One region of the Allocoprobacillus halotolerans genome, then DNA from elsewhere that is predicted to be linked to it. Evidence: a T-box and tRNA genes for the amino acid it is inferred to sense, from the RefSeq annotation. Region 1 holds a T-box; the other holds one or more tRNA genes.
The links. A T-box is a leader RNA that pairs with one kind of tRNA and senses whether it is charged. The one in region 1 lies ahead of alaS (alanine--tRNA ligase), so its partner is inferred to be a tRNA-Ala.
Positions count from the first base shown of each region.

Region 2: it has a tRNA-Ala gene. The T-box ahead of alaS (alanine--tRNA ligase) is inferred to sense a tRNA for this amino acid. The anticodon was not compared.

Region 1 is NZ_CP101620.1:2,872,077-2,880,203, reverse strand. Features, by position in the region: gene recD2 (SF1B family DNA helicase RecD2) at 1-1,878, shown strand, start outside; gene NMU03_RS17105 (hypothetical protein) at 1,921-2,058, shown strand; gene NMU03_RS17100 (AI-2E family transporter) at 2,107-2,733, shown strand; gene NMU03_RS17095 (AI-2E family transporter) at 2,730-3,143, shown strand; partial or broken gene NMU03_RS17920 (Na/Pi cotransporter family protein) at 3,199-3,390, shown strand; gene NMU03_RS17090 (Na/Pi cotransporter family protein) at 3,464-4,153, shown strand; gene NMU03_RS17085 (dihydrofolate reductase family protein) at 4,162-4,356, shown strand; gene NMU03_RS17080 (dihydrofolate reductase family protein) at 4,396-4,632, shown strand; T-box leader at 4,720-4,919, shown strand; partial or broken gene alaS (alanine--tRNA ligase) at 4,957-7,565, shown strand; gene NMU03_RS17070 (IreB family regulatory phosphoprotein) at 7,629-7,886, shown strand; partial or broken gene ruvX (Holliday junction resolvase RuvX) at 7,886-8,127, shown strand, end outside.
Region 2 is NZ_CP101620.1:2,268,391-2,276,517, forward strand. Features, by position in the region: gene NMU03_RS13310 (LysM peptidoglycan-binding domain-containing protein) at 18-284, shown strand; gene NMU03_RS13315 (FMN-binding protein) at 338-646, shown strand; gene NMU03_RS13320 (hypothetical protein) at 613-693, shown strand; gene NMU03_RS13325 (nicotinate phosphoribosyltransferase) at 816-2,351, shown strand; gene NMU03_RS13330 (NAD(P)-binding domain-containing protein) at 2,311-2,601, shown strand; gene NMU03_RS13335 (prephenate dehydrogenase) at 2,699-3,139, shown strand; gene ltrA (group II intron reverse transcriptase/maturase) at 3,665-4,981, shown strand; tRNA gene NMU03_RS13345 (tRNA-Cys) at 5,252-5,326, shown strand; tRNA gene NMU03_RS13350 (tRNA-Leu) at 5,332-5,420, shown strand; tRNA gene NMU03_RS13355 (tRNA-Arg) at 5,516-5,592, shown strand; tRNA gene NMU03_RS13360 (tRNA-Pro) at 5,607-5,683, shown strand; tRNA gene NMU03_RS13365 (tRNA-Ala) at 5,691-5,766, shown strand; tRNA gene NMU03_RS13370 (tRNA-Met) at 5,885-5,961, shown strand; tRNA gene NMU03_RS13375 (tRNA-Asp) at 5,965-6,040, shown strand; tRNA gene NMU03_RS13380 (tRNA-Phe) at 6,045-6,120, shown strand; tRNA gene NMU03_RS13385 (tRNA-Met) at 6,146-6,222, shown strand; tRNA gene NMU03_RS13390 (tRNA-Ile) at 6,263-6,339, shown strand; gene NMU03_RS13395 (hypothetical protein) at 6,466-6,840, shown strand; gene NMU03_RS13400 (hypothetical protein) at 6,870-6,947, shown strand; gene NMU03_RS13405 (HAD-IC family P-type ATPase) at 6,974-8,127, shown strand, end outside.

The DNA of each region.
Region 1 (8,127 bases):
GGAACAGAAGCTTTAAATAAGATTAAAGAAGATAAACATGTTTTAGATCAGGTTCCTGGAATGAATGAAAAGAAACGTGAAACGATTGTAGAAGTGTTGAGTTCACAAGATTTTGATCAGGAAGTATTGATGTTTTTTATGGGGCATGGTATCAGTACTCGACATTTGGCTTTGATACAAGCTGTTTATCAAGACAAGACATTAGAGGTTTTACAAAATAATCCTTATCAGTTAATTGATGATATTGATGGAATTGGTTTTAAAACAGCCGATGATTTGGCTTTAAAAATAGGTGTTGATACTTATGATCATCATCGTATTCAGGCTGCTATTGTCTATGCTTTAAAAGAAGCGTGTTTTCAAGATGGTAGCACTTATCATAGTTATGAAACGATGACAAAAAGATTCCATCGTTATATTCCTCAAATTGATGATGAAAGTTTTGAAACGGCCCTGCAAGATGTCCTCGAACAAGAAAAGATTATCTTAGAAGAAGATCGTTATTATCCTTATGATTTATATCAAAGTGAAATCAATATTGCCAAAAATTTTAAAAGATGGTTACATACACCACTTTATGAATATGAAGACGAAGAAATTGAAAGTATTTTAGAAGATTTAGAAAAACAATTATCTATTCGTTATGATGATTTTCAAAAAGAAGCTATTACGCTCTTTTTAAAACAATCAGCCATGATTATTACGGGTGGACCTGGAACGGGAAAAACAACAATTGTGAATGCGATGATTAAGTTGTATCAACGTTTAAATCCTGATCAGACTTTGGCAGTTGTTGCTCCAACGGGAAGAGCTGCCAAACGATTGACTGAAGTCACAGGTATTGAAGCATGTACTATTCATCGTTTATTAAAATGGGATTTACATACGAATACTTTTGCAGTCAATGAAAATAATCCATTAGATGTTGATTTATTAATTATTGATGAGTTTTCGATGGTTGATTCACTCTTGTTTTCCCATCTTTTATCAGCCAGTCATAAAGTGAGTCAGATTTTATTAATTGGTGATGATCAGCAGTTACCATCCGTTGCGCCAGGACATGTCTTAAATGATTTGATTAAAAGTGAATGTGTACCAACTATTGCCTTGCATCATATTTATCGTCAATCTAAAGAAAGTGGAATTGTTCAATTGGCACATAGTATTCGCAATGATCAATATGATGAAAATTTATTTTTTCAATATTCTGATATTCATTTTCAAGCTTGCTTATCTTATGATGTTGTAAAATATGTCCGTCTACTTGTTTCTAAAGCATTGGAAGATGGTTATGATGTACAAGATATTCAAGTTCTAGCACCAATGTATAACGGTGTCGCTGGTATTGATGCTTTAAATGACTGTTTGCAAGAATTATTTAATCCTCAAGATGGATTTAAAAACGAATTACGTGTGGGAAAACGTTTGTTTCGAGAAGGCGATAAAGTTTTACAATTAAAAAATCGTGTTGAAGATAATGTCTTTAATGGTGATATTGGCACGTTGGTTGAAGTGTGCTATAAGGATAATTTTGAATATTTATCAGATATGATGATTGTGGATTTTGATGGGACAATTGTTGAATATACACCACAAGAATTTTATACTTTAACACATGCTTATTGCATGAGTGTTCATAAATCACAAGGTAATGAATTCAAGATTGTTATTATGCCTATTTTAAAAGACTATTCGATTATGTTAAAAAAGAATTTAATTTATACAGGATTAACACGTGCCAAACAATCATTATGGTTTTTAGGTAATCCTCAAGCATTCCAATATGGTGTCACACGTGTACTAGATGAAAGAAGAAAAACAACATTGATTGAAAGAATGAAACAAACTCCAGAAATTTCTTTGTATGATTTTGTATAGTTGGGACATACTAAGAATGTACTTTTAAAGGAGTGAATAATCATGTCAAAATTAGCTGTTGCTTTTTTCTCGGCGGGAATTGTTGCTGCGGCAATGATTATGATGAGTGATATGCCATGTGCTGATAACATTGAACATACTGTTCATAAAGCCAAAAAAGCGATCAAAGAACAACTTTAAGGAGTACAAAGGACTGATTAACAGTCCTTTTCTTATCGAGGAGGTTCTATGAAAAAAGAAAATATTGCTAAATCAGTGATTCTTTTTAGTTTATGTGCTATTTTACTATATTATGTATACACATTATTTCGTATAGGTACATTGATTCAGTATGTTTTACGATTGATTTTTCCAGTTGCCATTGCTTTGTTTTTTCATTTTTTAATAGATCCTATGATTGACTATTTTACAAGTGATCGCTTATCTAGAAAAATCGTTGTGACACATCTTTATTTATCTTTTTCTTTAATTTTTATATTAAGCTGTTATTTTTTGATTCCTTATTTATTAGATCGATGCATGCTTTTTTATCATCGTATTTGTGATAGTCAAATTATGATTAATCCTATTTTTTCTACTTTTATTCATTTTTTAGAAGAATATCAGATTATTGATTATTTTATTGATATTTTTAATGGTTGGACACAAACTGTTATTTATTGGGTTGGTAATATATTTATTGCTTTAGGGATTTCATTTTATTTATCCTATGATAATTTGCATTTAATAGAAAAAGCAATTATTTATTTACCATTTCAAAAACAAGGAATATGTATGCAAACATTAAAAAAACTTAAACTCACAACCTATCAATTTATGAAATCAATGATTTTAGATTTTCTTTTTTCTTTATGATGTGCTTGATTCCATTTTTCTTTATTCATCAAAACTTTGCTATATGGATTGCTTTGTTTTTATCATTAACCAATCTTATTCCATATGTCGGTCCTTATATAGGAGGTATTCCAGTTGTGATTTATGAGTTTTTTATGAATCAACAGTTGGGTTATGCCTCTTTGATTGTGATTATGGTATTACAGTATTTAGAATCTTCTTATTTACAACCTTATTTGTTTTCTAAAGGGATTCATTTACATCCTATTTATTTAATTATTGCTTTGACTTTCTTTGGTGATTTATTTGGTATTATTGGTATGATTTTTTCACCATTATTATTATCCTATGTTATTTTTCTTGTAGAATTATTGAGGAATTTACGTATTGGAGATGATATTAAAAGAATAATGCATTATGAAAATGATTAAAAGGATATAAATTTTTTCTTTATTATCATATAAGATAATAAAGGAGTGTGAAATCATGACAATGACGCATTATTTAGGCTTGTTAGGAGGTCTGGCTTTATTTCTTTTTGGTATGGATATGTTATCAAAGGGATTAACGACAGGACTAGGGGAAAGAATGGAAATATTATTACTGAAATTAACAAATCATCGTATCAAGGCGATTGGCATAGGTTTGCTTTTAACCGCTTTGATTCAAAGTTCTTCAGCAATGAGTGTCATTTTGATTGGCTTTTTAAATGCTCGAATCATGTCTTTTAAAAGAAGCGGCATGGGTGATGATGGGAGCAAATATTGGAACAACTATCACAGGACAAATGATTGCTTTGGACATCGGTGTATTTGCGCCATTACTCGCCTTTATAGGTGTTTTGTTTTATTTATTAGGCAAAGGAATAAAATATTTAATCGGACAGGTCATGATGGCAATAGGTCTTTTGTTTATGGGATTAGAAATGATGTCACAGTCCATGATTCCTTTACAACATTCAGCTTTTGTAGTAGATCTTTTTATCAGTATTCAAAATCCATTATTATGTGTTGGGGTAGGAATGTTGTTGACAGCTATCATTCAAAGTTCATCTGCATCCATTGGTATTTTACAGATTTTAGCAAGACAAAACTTAGTATCTTTTCAACAGTCTGTTTATCTTTTATTAGGTTTTGATTTAGGAACATGTATAACAGGATTTTTAGCTTCTTTACCAGGTTGTCGTAATGGCAAACGTCTGGCTTTATTTCATTTTTTGCTTAATTTGATTGGCGCTATTAGTTTTTTAATATTGTGTCAAATGATTCCTATTATATCTTGGATTCAAAATCTTTCACCACTTGCTCCTGAACATCAAATTGCCAATATGCATACTTTCTATAATATTCTCACAACAATGCTTGTTTTATTATGTGAACCTTATCTAATGAAAATGATTCAATGGATTTATCCTCAAAACTATAAAAATCATAGAAAGTAGGGAATATTGTGCGAAAAGTTATTTTATATATTGCGATGAGTTTAGATGATTATATCGCTGATCAATATGGTCGTATTGACTGGTTACATGGTGAAAATGATTTACAACAAACAGAAAGCTATTATCATTTGTTGAAACATGTGGATAGTGTCATTATGAGTGAAAAAGCGTTTCATACTATTGAAAAGAAGATAGATCAATAATGGTTTCATGAAGGCTTAAAGATTTATGTTTTATCTTCTTTGACTCATTTATCATTAGAACATGTTGTTTTGACTTCTGAATATATCTGGACATTGGTCCATAGACTGAAACAGGAAAAAGGTAAAGATATATGGATTTGTAGTGGACAGCATTTTATTACACCTTTAATTCAAGCCAATATGATTGATGAGTATCATATTTCTATGATACCAACTCTTATCGGAAAGGGAATCCGTCTATTTGAAGATTTTGATCAAGAAAAAGATTATCATTGATAAAAACTTATGTTTATAATGGTATTGTGGATATTGAATATAAGAAGAAGTATTGATTTTTGATTTTAAATTCGCTATAATATCAAAGTCAAATCGTTGCAGAAGAAAAGTATTTACAAGTCATCTTTAAGAGAGGGAATGGTTGGTGTAAATTCCTAGAGGCTTATAAAGAAAGCTACCTTCTAAGAGTGATGCAAACATCAACGTAAATCGGCGTTAACGATCAAAGGGCATAATGATTATTCATTATGAATGAGGATGGTACCGCGATGATAGTCGTTCCTTTTGAGGAATGGCTTTTTTTATTAAAGGAGGAAAAAAATCATGAAACAATTAACAGGAAATCAAGTTCGTCAAATGTTTTTAGATTTCTTTCAATCTAAAGGACATATGATTGAACCAGGAGCATCATTAATTCCACATAACGATCCAACGTTATTATGGATTAATGCCGGTGTAGCTGCATTGAAAAAATATTTTGATGGATCAGAAAAACCAGCTTGTAACCGTATTGCAAATGCTCAAAAATCTATTCGTACAAATGATATTGAAAATGTTGGAAAAACTGCTAGACATCATACATTCTTTGAAATGTTAGGAAACTTTTCAATTGGTGATTATTTTAAAGAAGAAGCGATTTCTTTTGCATGGGAGTTTTTAACAAGCCCAGAATGGATTGGGTTTGATAAAGATAAATTATATGTCAGTGTTTATACAGATGACACAGAAGCTTATCGTATTTGGACAGAAGTTTGTCATGTTGATCCAAGTCATATTTTAAAAACAGATGATAACTTCTGGGAAATTGGTGAAGGACCAGGAGGACCAGATTCAGAAATTTTTTATGATCGTGGTGAAAAATATGATCCTGAGGGATTAGGTAAAAAATTATTTTTGAAGAAATGGAAAACGATCGTTATATTGAAGTATGGAATGTTGTATTCTCTCAATATGATTGTAATCCGGCTATTGATCGAAAAGATTATAAAGAATTGCCACAAAAAAATATTGATACAGGAATGGGATTAGAAAGACTTGTCAGCATTATTCAAGAAGGTGAAACAAACTTTGATACAGACTTGTTCTTACCAATTATTCATGCGACAGAAAAATTAGCCAAAGTTCCTTATCAAGACAATAAAATGGCTTATCGTGTTATTGCTGATCATATTCGTACAGTGACTTTTGCATTAAGCGATGGTGCATTATTTGATAATGCTGGACGTGGATATGTTTTAAGAAGAATTTTAAGACGTGCTGTTCGTTATGGGAAAAAGATTGGTATTGATCATTCTTTCATGTATGAACTTGTTGGAATCGTAGCTAACATTATGAAAGATTTCTATGACTATTTACCAGCAAAAGTGGAATATGTCAGTGGTTTAGTCAAAAAAGAAGAAGAAGCTTTCCATAGAACTTTATCTCATGGTGAAAAGTTATTAAATCAAATGCTTGAAAAAAGTGAGGATCATTTATTAAATGGTCAAGATGCCTTTAAATTATATGATACATATGGTTTCCCATTAGAATTAACAGTCGAAATTGCTGAGGAATCAGGATTTAAAGTTGATGAAGAAGGATTCAAAGCGGAAATGAAAGCACAACAGGAACGTGCAAGAAATGCCAGAGGTGATTTGGAATCTATGTCATCACAAAAACCTGATTTAATGGCTTTTGATGAACCATCAACATTTATCTATCAACCTACACCAATTCAAGCAAAAGTCATTGCGACATTTGAAGATGGTGTGAAATGTGATGAAATCACTGAAAAAGGTGAAATCATTTTAGATCAGACAACGTTCTATGCTGAAATGGGTGGACAATGTGCTGATACAGGAACAATGAGTAATGATTCAACAACAGTTGAAGTGACATATGTGGGCAAAGCGCCACATCAACAACATTTACATAATGTGAAAGTTTTAAAAGGAAGTTTACATGTTGGAGATACATTGACACTTTATGTAGATACAAAAAAACGTGCATTGATTACACATAACCATACTGCTACACATCTTTTACAAAAAGCTTTAAAAACTGTCTTAGGTGAACATGTTTCTCAGGCTGGTTCATATGTCGATGATCAAAGATTACGTTTCGACTTTACACATCCTCAAAAAATGAGTGATGAAGAATTAAAAGCAGTGGAAGACCAAGTCAATGAACAGATTTTCAATGGTTTAGCTGTTGATATTCAATTAATGAGTAAGGATGAAGCTTTACAATCTGGTGCAATGGCATTATTTGATGAAAAATATGGTGATGAAGTGCGTGTTGTCAGTGTTGGAGATTATTCAAAAGAACTATGTGGTGGTTGCCATGTTGCCAACAGTATTGAAATTGGTATTTTTAAAATCGTTGGAGAAGAAAGTATTGGTTCAGGTGTCAGACGTATTGAAGCTGTAACATCTATGCAGGCTTACCATGCTTTTAAAGAAAATGAAGCATTATTAAATCAAGTACAAGATTTATTAAAGATTAAAAATAAGAATGAAACAATTGAAAAAGTGACTCATTTTATTGAAGAAACAAATGAAATCAAAAAAGAAAGAAATCAATATCTAGATCAATTAAATGCTTTATCAGCAAAAGAACAATCAAAGAATATTGAAGATATCAATGGTGTTCAATTCTTATATACTCAAGTTTCAAAAGATGTTGCATCTACAAAACAAATGGCTTTTGATCTTCGTGATCAATTACAACACGGTGTGGTTGTGATGGTGAATGAGTATGAAGGAAAGATTTCTTACTTTGTTGCTTTAACAAAATCAATGGTTAAAGATGGATATAAAGCAGGAGAAATGATTAAAATGATCAACCAAGTGACAAATGGTCGTGGTGGTGGAAAACCAGACTTTGCGCAAGGTGGATGCCCTGATGCCTCAAAAATATTAGAAGCAATTGAACAAATCAAAGCACAATTCTAAGTTTTACTAGCAATTTTGTGCTAATTGGTGTAATATAGATTATATAGATGGGAGGTAGTACAAATGGGAAAAGATTTTACTCAAACACGTCTATTTAATTCGGAAGAAATTAAAAGAGAAGTTATCCATTCTCATTTAATGACAGTTGCTAATGCTTTAGATGAAAGAGGTTATAATGCAGTTCATCAGATTGCCGGTTATTTGATTTCTAATGATCCTGCTTATATTTCAAGTCACAAAGGAGCACGCTCAATTATTCAACAGATTGATCGTGATGAAATTATTGAAGAGCTTGTGAAATTTTATTTGGAGTCTAAATAGTGGAAAAAATATTAGGCTTAGATTTAGGATCAAGAACTTGTGGGATTGCGATGAGTGATGCTTTAGGGATGATTGCTCATGGGGTTGAAACTTATCGTTTTGAAGAAAATAATTACAAAAGTGCTGCTAAACATGTTCAAAAAATAGTAGAAGAGAATCATATTCATACAATAGTGCTTGGTTTACCTAAACATATGAATGGTGATTTAGGTGAAAGAGCACAGATTTCAATGGCTTTTAA
Region 2 (8,127 bases), 600 kb from region 1:
TCTTGGGAGTGATAATGATGTATAATCCATATATGTATGATGATGAAAGAATTGTGAATCCACGTGTTGGAGAAATTGTTTTGTATACGGTTCATAAAGGAGATAATGTTTATCGTATTGCAAAAACTTTAAATAGTGAGGTGGCATGGATTCAAGCAATGAATCAATTGGATGATGATTTGTTAATTCATCCTCACCAGCAATTGTTGATTCCAATTGTTTTTCAAAAAGTTCCACCAATACCACAACCTTATCAAAGAGAAACCTATGATTTATATTTTTAAAAAATGCATAAGATTTGAAATTAAGCAAAAACTATAAATAGGAGGTTTGGAAAATGAAAAAAATAATCATCCTATTTATGGTTGCTTTGTTGTATGGATGCTCAAATGAAAAGCCAACAGAAGAAAAGAAAACCCAATATAAAGATGGCACTTATACAACAACGGCGATGGGATATGGTGGCGAATTTGAAGTTGAAACAACATTAAAAGATGATAAAATTCAAGATATTGTTATTAAAGAACATAATGAAACACCTTCTATTGGTGGTGTAGCTTTAGAACAAATGATTGAAACAATGAAAGAAAAAATCATTATGATGTGGATACAATTTCTGGGGCAACCAAATCATCACAGGCGTTGAAAGAAGCTGTTGCGAAAGCTTATGAAAAAGCCAAAAATGAATCTTGATATTCTTTATTTGTCGAAAGTAGTTACAAAAAAATGTAGCTACTTTTTTTATCTAGGAAGAATAAGTCTTTATTTTTTATAAAAAATGGTATATGATAATGAAAATGATAGGGGGCTAAATAATGGAAGAAAACTATGTTGGTCGTGAAAGAAATATTACTTTAATTATGGATTTTTATGAATTGACGATGTCATATAATTATTTTAAATTAGGAAAACAGAATGAAATTGTTTATTTTGATATGTTTTATCGTAAAAATCCTGATCAAGGTGGATTTGTGATTTTTGCTGGTTTACAGCAATTGATTGAAGCTATTGAAAATATGCATTTTAGTGATGGAGATATTGAATATTTAAGATCTTTAAATGTTTTTGATGAGGATTTTTTCACTTATTTAAAAAATTTCCGTTTTACTGGAACGATTTATTCAGTCAAAGAGGGAACACCTGTATTTCCTTATGAACCATTAATTACTGTGAAGGCAAAATTAATTGAAGCACAATTAATAGAGACATTTTTGTTAGTAACAATTAATCATCAATCTTTAATTGCAACAAAAGCAAGACGTATTGTTCAAGAGGCCAAGGGACGTGCTGTCATGGAATTTGGTGCTAGACGTGCACAAGGTTATGATGGGGCTCATTACGGAGCAAGAGCAGCTTATATTGGCGGTGTTGTTGGAAGTGCTACAGTATCAGCTGGAAAAGATTTTCATATGCCGGTTTTAGGAACAATGGCTCATTCATTTGTCCAATCTTTTGATTCTGAATATGAGGCTTTTAAAGCTTATGCTACAACATATCCCGATAATTGTGTTTTATTAGTAGATACATATGATACTTTAAAGAGTGGTGTTCCTCACGCTATTCGTGTCGCTGAAGAAGTTTTAGCACCAATGGGGAAAAGATTAAAAGGAATTCGTTTAGATAGTGGGGATATTGCCTATTTAACAAAGAAAGCTAGAATGATGTTGGATGTAGCAGGGTTACATGATTGTCAGATTACTGTTTCTAATTCATTAGATGAATATTTAATTCGTTCAATATTGGAACAAGGCGCTCAAATTGATTCTTTTGGTGTCGGTGAAAACATGATTGTCTCTAAATCTTCACCAGTTTTTGGAGGCGTTTATAAATTAGCTGCTGTTGAAAAAGATGGAGAGATTATTCCTAAAATTAAAATTTCTGAAAATACTGAAAAAATTACGAATCCAGGATTTAAGAAAGTCTATCGTCTAATCGAAAAAGAAACAAATAAAGCCATTGCTGATATTATTGCTTTCCATGATGAAATATTGGATGAAAATCAAGATTTAACGATTTATCATCAATTAGATTCTTGGAAACATAAAACACTTTTTGCTGGTACATATGAGATTCATCCTTTACAGACACTTGTTTTTGATGAAGGAAAGAATGTCTATCCGCATTATTCATTAGATGAAATTAGAAAGTATTCTGAGCAACAGAAACGTCTATTATGGGATGAAATCTTCCGTTTAGAATATCCTCATATGTATTATGTTGATTTGACACAAAAATTATTAGATTATAAGCTAAAAATGTTAGCGAAAGGAAAAAAGGACATTAGTCCTTTCTTTTTAAAGGATTTGTTTTATGATAATTACAGTTGTTGGTTTAGGTGTTATAGGTGGTAGCTTTGTAAAAGCGTTGAAAGGCAAAGGATATGATGTATATGGTGTGGATTGTGATTTAAAGACTTTAGAAATGGCAAAGGCTGAGGGGTGTATTATAGAAGGATACCAAGATGGACATGAGATTATTGCTCGAAGTGATTTAACGATTATTTGTTTGTATCCTTCTAAAGTTTTAGAATTTATTGCTAATCATCAATTTAAAAAAGGTAGTATTGTGACAGACGTGGTTGGAATTAAATCTTATTTTTGAAACAGGCATTGGCTATTATAGATAAAGATGTCGAGTATATCAGTGGTCATCCAATGGCTGGACGTGAGAAAAAGGATATCTTTATGCCAGTCAAGAAGTGTTTTATAATGCCAATTATATTGTCATTCAACATGAATTCAATCAATTAGATAAAATTGAATGGATGCGTCAATTTGTTGGAAAGTTAGGTTTTAAAAGTGTCAAAATTATGAGTCCCTATGATCATGATGAAATCATTTCATTTACTTCTCAGTTACCACATACATTGGCAGTTGCTTTAATGAATAGTAATGATGAAAAATATGAAACTGGAAAGTATATTGGAGATTCTTTTCGTGATTTAACAAGAATTGCTAATATTAATGCAGACTTGTGGTCAGAACTTTTCTTCCACAATAAAGAATATCTATTGGCATCAATGGAACGATTTGAAAAAGAGTTTGATCAGTTAAAACAAGCTATTGCTAATGGTGATGAAAAAACTTTAAAAGCTAAGTTTTTAGAATCCTCTAGACGACGAGAGAAATTAGAAAAATAGAAAGAAGAGACTTCATTGCATGAATAATCTTCTTTTTTGTATGCCGGGCATGGCATATATCTAGGTGGTGAAAGTCCACTGTGGGGGGCGATGTCGCAACTGCCAACCACTAGCCAATATCAAGGGTGTCTATCGTGAGATGGAATCTGAAAGAAGATGGAGGCAAAGTCCTGGTCCGAGGAACACGAATCACATCAGGCATATAATAGGGACGAGTGTGCAAAACAACACGAAGTCATAAGAGGTTGCGGAATAGGACTATTATATGTAAATGTGGCGGATATATGGGAGGAAAGAGATATGACCTTATCCCGGGAGGTCTCACTAGCGATACAGCAGTAACAACGAATAGTGAGAAGTCAGCAGAAGTCGTAGTAGTAAGGAAGTGACTGTAATGGTCATGGAGCGAAGGACTGAATAAATCTATCAGTTATTGAATTTTGAATTGATTTCATTATACGAAACCGTGGAGATAGACGAGTACACTAGAAGACCCGAAAGAAGAATGTAGGGAAGGTGAGTATAATGGATAGCGAAAGAAATGGAGGTAACGAAAATATGAAAACTGATAACACATTGCTTGAGGAAATGCTTAGTGATACTAATCTAGAACTAGCATTTACACAAGTCAAACGAAACAAAGGTGCAAGTGGAGTAGATGGAATGGAAGTAGCTGAACTTAAAGACTATTTAGATAAACATCTAGAAGAAATTAAGGACAGTATACGAAACAAGACATATAAGCCACAACCTGTGAGAAGAGTAGAAATACCCAAACCCGATGGCGGAATACGAAATCTAGGAGTGCCAACAGTACTTGATAGATTTGTCCAACAAGCCATAGCCCAAGTGTTAATACCTATCTATGAACCAATATTCAGTGACAATAGTTTTGGATTTAGACCAAATAGATGTTGCGAAATGGCAATCATCAAAGCATTGGAATATATGAATGAAGGCTATCAGTGGATAGTAGATATAGACCTAGAAAAGTTCTTTGATACAGTTAATCATGATAAACTTATTTCACTTGTCATGAAAGATGTAAAGAGTGGAGAAATAGTATCCCTAATTAGGAAATATCTAGTAAGCGGGATTATGATTGATAATGAATATAAAGAGTCAGTCGTAGGAACACCACAAGGTGGAAATCTAAGTCCGCTACTCAGTAACATAGTTCTCAATGAACTAGATAAGGAAATGGAAGCACGAGGACTAAGATTCACACGATATGCAGATGATTGTATTATATTAGTGGGTAGCAGTAAAGCCGCCGATAGAGTAATGGAAAACATTAGTAAATTCATAGAAAAGAAACTAGGACTTAAAGTAAATATGACTAAAAGTAAAGTTTCCAAACCTAATGATATTAAATATCTAGGATTTGGATTCTATTATGACTCTTTTTCATCTATGTGGAAAGCAAAACCACATGAGAAATCTATCGCAACACTGCAAACAAAACTAAGGAGACTAACAAATAGAAGTTGGTCAGTATCGTGGGAATATAGAATACTTAAGATAAGACAACTTGTAAATGGGTGGATTAACTATTACCGTATTGGAAATTTTATAAAAGTCTGTAGAAAACTAGATGCACAAATAAGATTTAGGATACGTATGTACTTATGGAAGAAATGGAAAACCATAGGAAATAGAGAAAAGCAACTAAGAAAGTTAGGGGCATTACCATGGCAAGCTAAAACTTGGGCAAACAGTCGAAAATCATATGCAAGATGTGCAAGTACATTTCTTCAAACAAGAATAACTAATGATTTATTATATAGAAAAGGACTACCATCAATGGTAGCCCAATATCAGTTAAAACATATTTCAGTATAGATTTAAACCGCCGTATGCCGAACGGCACGTACGGTGGTGTGAGAGGTCGAAAATAAATATAAAATTATTTATTTTCTCCTACTCGATTATATTTATGGAAAGAAAAGTGAAAAAATATGATTTTTTATAAAACGAAAAAACATTGAATTAAAGAAGAAAAAATAATTTATAGTATGAGATGTAGTAAGGGAATTATAAAAAAAACAAAAAAAGGTATTGCATAAATGTGGAAAATATTATATACTATTTGAGCAACGAGTTAAGGAAGTTGGTTCCATAGCCAAGTTGGTAAGGCTACAGACTGCAACTCTGTCATCGTCGGTTCGAGTCCGGCTGGAACCTCCATCGTTGCCCAGGTGGCGAAATTGGTAGACGCACAGGACTTAAAATCCTGCGGACCTTAAAATCCGTGCCGGTTCGACTCCGGCCCTGGGCACCAGTTATAAAAATCGGCTCTGAAAAGAGTTGAAAAAAATAAAAAAAGTGTTGCAATTGAATATGAAATGTGATACTATTGAATGGCACTGTTAAGAGGCGCTAGTAGCTCAACTGGATAGAGTGCTTGACTACGGATCAAGAGGTTGTGGGTTCGATTCCTGCCTAGCGCGCCAATCAATTATGTTAACGGGAAGTAGCACAGCTTGGTAGTGCACCTGGTTTGGGACCAGGGGGTCGCAGGTTCGAATCCTGTCTTCCCGACCATTGTAATGGGGCTTTAGCTCAGCTGGGAGAGCGCCTGCTTTGCAAGCAGGAGGTCAGCGGTTCGATCCCGCTAAGCTCCACCATTATGTTGCGAGGTTTACCCAAGTCCGGCTGAAGGGATCGGTCTTGAAAACCGACAGGGGATGAAAGTCCCGCGGGGTTCGAATCCCTCAACCTCCGCCATTTTATTTAATTTCATATCGCGGGATGGAGCAGTCTGGTAGCTCGTCGGGCTCATAACCCGAAGGTCGTTGGTTCAAATCCTTCTCCCGCAACCAAATGGTCTGGTAGTTCAGTTGGTTAGAATGCCGCCCTGTCACGGCGGAGGTCGCGGTTCGAGCCCCGTCCAGACCGCCATTATGGTTCCGTAGCTCAGTCGGTAGAGCAGAGGACTGAAAATCCTCGTGTCGCTGGTTCGATTCCGGCCGGAACCACCATTCATTTAAAAACGATTCACTACATGGCGGGGTAGCTCAGTTGGCTAGAGCAATCGGTTCATACCCGGTGGGTCGGGGGTTCGAATCCCTTCCCCGCTACCATTAAGTATCGTAGTGGTGAATACCACTTTTTATTTTATACGGACCCTTAGCTCAGTTGGTTAGAGCTATCGGCTCATAACCGATCGGTCGAAGGTTCGAGTCCTTCAGGGTCCACCAATTGTCATTAACCTCAATTCTTGAGGTTTTTATTTTTTATAGTCTTATTTATGTTATAATGGTTTTGTTAATATTCATATATATTTCATAACAATATGATATATTCAGTGAGAAGTAGGTGATAGAATGGATAATATAAAATTAATGGGATTAACTCATCAACAAGTTGAACAACGTGTACAACAGGGATTGATGAATATATCCCATGACAATATTTCAAAAACAAAAAAACAAATTATATTAGAACATACTCTTACATATTTTAACTGTTTAAATCTCTTTTTAGCAGCTATTATTATTTCAACAGGACGTTGGACGAATTTAACATTTATGGTTGTTATTTTTATTAATGCTTTTATTGGTATATATCAAGAATTAAAAGTAAAAAAGATTATAGATCAGTTAACAGTTGTTACAGTTAAAAAAGTAAAAGTTATCCGTGATCAACAAGAAATGATTATTCCGACTGAAGAACTTGTAAAAGATGATATCGTTTTTTAGAAACTGGCAATCAAATAGGAAGTGACTGTATTGTTTTAGATTCACATGGGATGGAAGTCAATGAAGCTTTATTGACAGGTGAATCAGAACCAGTTAAAAAAATCTAAATGATGAACTTTTATCAGGAAGTTTTGTGGTTGCTGGAAGTGCCTATGCAAAAGTTATTCGTGTGGGTAATGAGAATTATTCTACAAAACTTGTTCATAAAGCAAAAAATAAAAATAATGCTTCTTCAGAAATGAAAGATTCTATTGAAAAAGTTATTAAAATATTAAGTGTTGTTATTATACCTGTTGGATTGGTTTTATATTTTTCACAACGTAGTGCTTTTCCTAATGATTTAGCAAGCGCTATTGTTAAAACAGTAGCTGGTGTTATTGGAATGATTCCCGAAGGACTTGTTTTATTGACAAGTTTGTCATTTATTATTGGAGTGGGAAAGTTAGCACGTAAGAAAGCTTTGATACAGGAGATGGAAGCCATCGAAGCTTTAGCAAGAGTTGATGTTTTGTGTCTTGATAAAACAGGAACTATCACAACTGGAGAATTAAAAGTTGAAAATGTTTTACCAATTAATTCTCATACTCTTCAAGATATTGAATTTATAATGGGGGTTATGGCTCATGAATGTGATGATGTCAATGCAACGCAGTTAGCACTCCAAAATTATTTTTCTAAGCAGTATCATGTCAAGATTGATAACTCTATTCCATTTTCATCACAACGTAAAATGCGTGCTTTAACGATTGTGGGAAGAGGTAACTATGTTTTAGGGGCACCTGATTTCTTACTGATGCCTGATGATGAATTTTTGATAGAGGCTGAAAAGTATGCTAGTAAAGGATATCGTGTTTTATTATTAGGACAAACGGATTCCATTGATGTTTCACAGTCACAAATTGGTGCAGTGAAAGCTATGGCTTTGATTGTTATTTATGATTGTATTCGTCCTGAAGCCAAAGAAACATTACGTTTCTTTGAAAATGCTCATGTTGATATTCGTATTTTATCAGGTGATAATCCAACTACAGTTGCGCGTGTGGCACAATTAGCGGGTTTAAAAGATGGACATCTTTATATTGATGCTTCAACATTACCTGAAGATGATTTGGAAATGGAAAAAATTGTTTCACATTATCATGTTTTTGGACGTGTCAAACCAGAACAAAAACAACGTATTATAAAAGCATTACAAGCCAATGGACATGTTGTAGGGATGGTTGGAGATGGAGTCAATGATGTTTTGGCTTTGAAAGATGCTGATTGTGGTATTGCGATGGCGGCTGG